2 regions of the Streptomyces sp. NPDC091282 genome follow, and region 2 is predicted to be linked to the other one. Evidence: riboswitches for the same ligand, from Rfam matches in the RefSeq annotation. Region 2 holds a riboswitch; the other holds the start of a gene.
What was found. A riboswitch is a leader RNA that binds a small molecule or an ion and turns the genes downstream of it on or off. The one in region 2 is predicted to bind glycine.
Positions count from the first base shown of each region.

Region 1 (3,484 bases), on a different contig from region 2:
TCGGTGTCTTTCTCTGGGTCCGCCTCGGGATCTACTTCTGGCGCTTGTAGAACGGCAGGGCCACGACCTCGTACGGTTCGTGGCTGCCCCGGATGTCGACGCCGACACCCGCGGTGCCCGGCGCCGAGTGCGCCGCGTCGACGTACGCCATGGCGATCGGCCTGCCGAGCGTGGGGGAGGGGGCGCCGGAGGTGACCTCGCCGATCACCTTGCCGTCCGCGACCACCGGGTAGCCGGCGCGCGGCACCCGGCGGCCCTCGGCGACCAGGCCGACCAGCACCCGCGGCGGATTCGCGGCGGCCCGGTCGGCGGCCTCGGTCAGCGCCTCGCGGCCCACGAAGTCGCCGTCCTTCTCGAACTTCACGACCCGGCCGAGGCCGGCGTCGAAGGGGGTCAGCGAGGTGGTCAGCTCGTGCCCGTACAGCGGCATGCCCGCCTCCAGGCGGAGCGTGTCGCGGCAGGACAGGCCGCAGGCCACCAGGCCGACACCGGCGCCCGCCTCGGTCAGCGCCTCCCACAGCGCCACCGCGTGCTCCGGCTTCACGAACAGCTCGAAGCCGTCCTCGCCGGTGTAGCCGGTGCGGGCGATCAGCGCCGGGACGCCGGCGACGGTGCCGGGCAGCCCGGCGTAGTACTTGAGGCCGTCCAGGTCGGCGTCGGTGAGCGACTTCAGGATCCCGGGCGACTCCGGTCCCTGGACGGCGATCAGCGCGTACGCGTCCCGGTCGTCGCGCACCTCGGCGTCGAAGCCGGCGGCGCGCTCGGTCAGCGCGTCGAGGACCACCTGGGCGTTGGAGGCGTTGGCCACGACCAGGTACTCGGTCTCGGCCAGCCGGTAGACGATCAGGTCGTCGAGGATGCCGCCGTCGGCGCGGCAGATCATGGTGTAGCGGGCGCGGCCCACGCCGACGGAGGCGATGTTGCCGACCAGGGCGTGGTTCAGCAGGGCGGCCGCCTCGGGGCCGGTCACCGCGATCTCGCCCATGTGGGAGAGGTCGAAGAGCCCGGCCCTGGTCCGCACCGCGACGTGCTCGTCGCGCTCGGAGCCGTAGCGCAGGGGCATGTCCCAGCCGGCGAAGTCGGTCATGGTGGCGCCGAGCGAGCGATGCAGGGCATCGAGCGCGGTACGGCGGAGTCCAGCGGAATCGGAACTGCTCATCGGTCGGTCGTCTCCCAAAGATCCCAGGGCATGACAGGCGAGGTCGGTCCTCCCCATCTGTCATCGGAACCTGAGAGGTTCGCCTCGACCACGGACGTGGTCGAAGGCTTGCACCTTGGGTGGGACCGCCGGCGGGCGGTCCGCTTTTCAGATGTGCCTCGCCCGCGCGGTAACGGTGCCTGAGAGATTCAAGGGAGGGACTTGCTCCTTCGGCGCCCCGGTGAAGACTGCCGGGGACTCTCCCGCGCGGATTCAAACGGCCGGTATGCAGTTGGCGCGCACATCATTGCATGCCGGGCCGGGCTTTGTAACAGCCCTGTGGCCGGAACCGGACGGAACCGCGAGACACCGTGCATTACCTTCTCTTTACAATAAGCGGGGAGAACCTTTCCTGAGCCCCCAGGGAGGACGGTCACGGTGACAAGGACCACGGCATACGCGACGACGACGGGCATCGCCCTGCCGGGACAGCCGGCGGCCCCGGCCCGCGAGCGGCACGGGGAGCGCCCGGCACGCGTGGTGCGCGACCTGCGCGACCGGACCGGCCGCAGCCCGCAGGGCCTGCTCTTCGGCCCCCGTGACCTGGTCGTGGTCACCGGCCTGCCCGGCAGCGGCAAGTCCACCCTGATGCACCGCACCGTCCAGGGCATCCGGATCGACTCCCAGGACACCCGCGACCGCTGGGACGCCCGCCTGGCCCGCTTCCTGCCGTACGCCCTGTACCGCCCGCTGGTCCGCCTCGCCCACTACGCCGGACTGCGCCGCGCGCTGCGCAGCGGCGAGGGCGTGGTGGTGCACGACTGCGGCACCCAGGCCTGGGTGCGCGACTGGCTGGCCCGCGCGGCCCGCCGCCGCGGCGCCACCCTGCACCTGCTGCTCCTGGACGTCCCGCCGGGCACGGCGCTGGACGGCCAGCGCGAGCGGGGCCGCGGCGTCTCCCGCTACGCCTTCCTGCGCCACCGGCACGCCGCGTCCCGTCTGGTGCGCGCGGTGGAGAGGGGCGGGCTGCCCCGGGGCGTCGGCTCGGCGGTGCTGCTCGACCGGGACGCGGCCGACGTGCTGTGCCGGATCGCCTTCCGCGAGCCGGAGAAGTGCGCGGGGTGAGGCTCCCCGCGCGGGCGGGCGGCTCGCAGGGGTGGGGCATTGTCACAGCCACCCGATAGCCTTTTCGGACTCAGCAGCAGCGGTTTCCAGCAGGCGGTAGGCAGATGGACTTCCCGGCGGACATTCCCGCGGACTTCCCGGCACAGACGCACCCCCACCCGCACGGCGGGTGGCCCGGCAACGAACTGGAGGAGGTCCTGTCGGCCTCCCTCGGCGTCCCCGCGGCCGCCGGCCGGCTCATCGAGGTACTCGGCCGCGGTTTCCTGTGGATCCCGCTGCCCGAGGGCGGCGGCCCGCACAGCGGTTCCCTCGACCTGCCCACCACGGAGATCGAGGGCCGGGTGTACGTGCCGGTCTTCAGCTCCGAGGAGCAGTTCCGCCAGGTGGCCGGCTCCCACCTGTCGTACACCGTCGCCCCGGCCGTCGAGTTCGCCCGCGGGCTGCCCCCGCAGGTCGGCATCGCCGTGAACCCCGGCGGCACGGTGGGCGTCCCGCTGCCGCCGGAGGCGGTCGCCGAGCTGTGCCGGGCCGGCCGCAGCGAACTGGACGGTTCGGCCTCGGGCGGCCGGGTACGGCTCTTCGAACCGGACTGGCAGGACGACCCGATGGACTTCCTGGCCGCGGCCTCCGCGGAGTTCGCGGCCACCGGCGTGGTCGCCACGGCCCGCCGCTGCCTCGCCGCGGTCGAGACGGCGGACCCGGTGATGTTCGTGGGCGTCGAACTCTCCCAGTGGGAGGGCGACATCAGGGCGCTGCCCCTGGAGGCGCTGGGCCGGGCGCTGGGCCGGGTCCCGGTCGGGTGGCCGGTGAACCTGGTCCTGCTCGACGTCGCGGACGACCCGGTGGGCCACTGGATGCGGGAGCACGTCCGGCCCTTCTACCAGTACGGCCACTGAGAGCGCCCCGCCAGGGGCATCGGGGCCGCCTCCGGCCGGAAACCGGGGCGGAACCGGGGGAGAACCACGACGAAGCGCACCCGCCGCCGGACCGTCGGCGCCACCGGCCCCGGCGCTTAAGCTGTCTCCGAACGCGGGGCGACCTCCAACGCGGGGCAACTCAATGAAGGGGCGGTAACACGTGAGCGCCAGCGGCACCGCGGCGGCCGGGCAGGTCGAGCACATGCTGCGCCAGGTAACCCCCGGGCGCTACGACGCCTACGAGGCACTCCTCCGCGCCCTCGCCACGCCGTCCTCCGGTCAGGTCTGGATGCTCCTCTGGCAC
Region 1 is NZ_JBIVUX010000011.1:43,207-46,690, forward strand. Features, by position in the region: gene gcvT (glycine cleavage system aminomethyltransferase GcvT) at 32-1,159, opposite strand; glycine riboswitch at 1,317-1,414, opposite strand; gene ACIQOE_RS36730 (AAA family ATPase) at 1,577-2,263, shown strand; gene ACIQOE_RS36735 (enhanced serine sensitivity protein SseB) at 2,368-3,159, shown strand; gene ACIQOE_RS36740 (enhanced serine sensitivity protein SseB C-terminal domain-containing protein) at 3,341-3,484, shown strand, end outside.
Region 1: linked by a shared signal. The riboswitch ahead of gcvT (glycine cleavage system aminomethyltransferase GcvT) and the one ahead of gcvP (aminomethyl-transferring glycine dehydrogenase) in region 2 are both predicted to bind glycine.

Region 2 (3,484 bases):
ACCCTGCCGGGGGTGGGGCCGGCGACCGGGGACCACCTGCGGCGGGCCGGGATCACCACGGTCGGCGAGATCGCCGAGGCGGGCGAGGACGAACTGGTACGGCTGCTCGGCAAGGCCCACGGGCACGCGCTGTACGCGATGGCGCTGGCCCACGACGACCGGCCCGTGGTCGCCGAACGGGAGGCCAAGTCGGTGTCCGTCGAGGACACCTACGACGTGGACATCCACGACCGGACGCGGGTGGGCATGGAGGTGCAGCGGCTGGCCGACCGGTGTGTGCGCCGGCTGCGGGGGGCGGGCCTGTCGGGGCGGACCATCGTGCTGAAGGTGCGGCGGTACGACTTCTCGACGCTCACCCGGTCGGAGACGCTGCGGGGGCCGACCGACGACCCGGCGGTGGTAAGGGAGGCGGCGGCGCGGCTGCTGGACTCGGTGGACACGACGGGAGGCGTGCGGCTGCTGGGCGTGGGCGTGTCGGGGCTCGCCGACTACACCCAGGAGGACCTGTTCGCGCAGGCGGCGGCCGGGGACGGGGTGGAGCCGGCCGCGGAGGAGGACGTGGCGGAGCCGGCCGCCGAGGCGGAGGCGGCCGTCGAGCGGCGGTGGCCCGCGGGGCACGACGTACGCCATGCGGGGTACGGCCACGGATGGGTGCAGGGGAGCGGGCTGGGGCGGGTGACGGTGCGGTTCGAGACGCCGGGGTCGGTGGTGCCGGGGAGGGTGCGGACGTTCCGGGTGGACGACCCCGAGCTGGAACCGGTGGATCCGCTGCCGCTGGTGCCGGAGGTTCCCGCGGACGGCGTCGGCGTGTGACCAGGAGCGCGGGGCCTTCCGGGGCCGGGAGGGCCCCGTCCCGGGCCGGGGCAGGGCGGGAGCGGCCCCCGCCGGGCCTACGCGCCCGAGTCCTCCGTGCCCGCCAGCTTGCCGAAGTCGTGGTCGGGATGGTCGGCGGGCGGGGCGGCCGTGTCCAGGCCGTAGTGGTGGTAGAGCTGGAGTTCCTGCTCGGGGGAGAGGTGGCGGCCCACGCCGAAGTCGGGGGCGTCCTTGATCAGGGCGCGGTCGAAGGGAACCTTGAGGGTGCCCTCGACCAGCTCGCTCGGCTCCAGGGGCACGAAGGCGTCCCGGGAGAACAGGCCGGTGCGTATGGCCGCCCACTCCGGCACCCCGGTCGCGTCGTCGAGGTAGACCTCGTCGATCGTGCCGATCTTCGTGCCGTTGCGGTCGAACGCCTTGCGGCCGATCAGGTTGCGCGGATCGATGTCGGTCTGCACGGGCCCTCCACTAGGTCGCACCTCATCCGTAAGCACTACAAAAGAGCACATTGAAGGAGGCGGCCACTCGAAGACCCGTGCGGTGCCCTCGCTGGTAGGCTGGCAGACGGCTGCTGACCCCGTGCGGGAGAGTCCTCCGGGCAGACCGGAGGCGCCGAAGGAGCAAATCCTCCCCGGAATCTCTCAGGCTCACGTACCGCACGGACGAGGTCACTCTGGAAAGCAGGGCAGGCGTCCATGGCGCTTGTCCTCACCGACGGTGCAAGCCGGATCCCCTGGGCGTCCGGCGAAGCTCTCAGGTTGAGATGACAGAGGGGGAGGCCGTCGGGGTGCCCGTGCCGGGGTACCCCTCGAAGGTCGCGTCAGACCAGGAGGCCTCCGCAATGACCGCCCAGCGTGTACCGCTCTCCGAGCTAGAGCAGGGAATCCCCTTCGAGCAGCGCCACATCGGACCCGATGACGAGGCGCAGGCCAAGATGCTCGCCCAGGTCGGCTACGGCTCGCTCGACGAGCTGACCGCAGCCGCCGTGCCGGACGTCATCAAGAACGCCGACACCCTGGAGCTGCCGGGTGCGCGCACCGAGGCCGAGGTGCTGGCCGAGCTGCGGTCGCTGGCCGACCGCAACCAGGTGCTCGACTCGATGATCGGGCTGGGCTACTACGGCACCTTCACGCCGCCCGTCATCCTGCGGAACGTGATGGAGAACCCCGCCTGGTACACGGCGTACACGCCGTACCAGCCGGAGATCTCCCAGGGCCGGCTGGAAGCGCTGCTGAACTTCCAGACCGTGGTCGCCGACCTCACCGGGCTGCCCACCTCGGGTGCCTCGCTGCTCGACGAGGGCACCGCCGCCGCCGAGGCCGTGGCCCTGTCGCTGCGCATGGGCAAGAACAAGAAGGGTGTCTTCGTCATCGACGCGGACGCCCTGCCGCAGACCATCGCCGTGATCCGGACGCGGGCCGAACCGACGGGCGTCGAGGTCGTCGTCGCGGACCTCAGCGAGGGCATCCCGGCCGATCTCGCCGCGCGGGAGATCAACGGCGTGCTCGTCCAGTACCCGGGCGCCTCCGGTGCCGTGCGCGACATCAAGCCGCTCGTCGAGCAGGCGCACGGGCTGGGCGCGCTGGTCACCGTCGCCGCCGACCTGCTCGCGCTGACCCTGCTGACCTCGCCGGGCGAGCTGGGCGCCGACATCGCCGTCGGCACCACCCAGCGGTTCGGTGTGCCGATGGGCTTCGGCGGTCCGCACGCGGGCTACATGGCGGTGCGGGAGAAGTTCGCGCGCAGCCTGCCCGGCCGGCTCGTGGGCGTCTCCGTGGACGCCGACGGACACCGGGCCTACCGGCTCGCGCTGCAGACGCGTGAGCAGCACATCCGCCGCGAGAAGGCCACCAGCAACATCTGCACCGCGCAGGTGCTGCTCGCCGTGATGGCCGGCATGTACGCCGTCTACCACGGGCCCGAGGGCCTGCGGGCCATCGCGCAGCGGACCCACCGCTACGCCACGATCCTGGCCGCGGGGCTGAAGGACGGCGGGGTCGAGCTGGTGCACGGCGCCTACTTCGACACGCTCACCGCGCGCGTGCCCGGCAAGGCCGCCGAGGTCGTCGCGGCCGCCCGGCAGGGCGGGGTCAACCTGCGCCTCGTCGACGCCGACCACGTCTCCATGGCCTGCGACGAGACCACCACGCGCGCGCAGCTGGGAGCCGTCTGGGCGGCGTTCGGCGTCGAGGGCGACGTCGAGGCGCTGGACACGGCCGCCGCGGACACGCTGCCCGAGGCGCTGCTGCGCGAGGACGGCTACCTGGGCCACCCGGTCTTCCACGAGCACCGGTCCGAGACCGCGATGCTGCGCTACCTGCGCCGCCTCGCCGACCGCGACTACGCCCTGGACCGGGGCATGATCCCGCTGGGCTCCTGCACGATGAAGCTCAACGCCACCACCGAGATGGAGCCGGTCACCTGGCCCGAGTTCGGCCAGCTGCACCCCTTCGCCCCCGCCGAGCAGGCGCAGGGCTATCTGACGCTCATCCGTGAGCTGGAGGAGCGGCTCGCCGAGGTCACGGGCTACGACAAGGTGTCGCTGCAGCCCAACGCCGGATCCCAGGGCGAACTGGCCGGTCTGCTCGCCGTACGCGCCTACCACCGCGCCAACGGCGACGAGCAGCGCACCGTGTGCCTGATCCCGTCCTCCGCGCACGGCACCAACGCC
Region 2 is NZ_JBIVUX010000004.1:9,549-13,032, forward strand. Features, by position in the region: partial or broken gene ACIQOE_RS19190 (DNA polymerase IV) at 1-978, shown strand, start outside; gene ACIQOE_RS19195 (PRC-barrel domain-containing protein) at 891-1,271, opposite strand; glycine riboswitch at 1,386-1,480, shown strand; gene gcvP (aminomethyl-transferring glycine dehydrogenase) at 1,655-3,484, shown strand, end outside.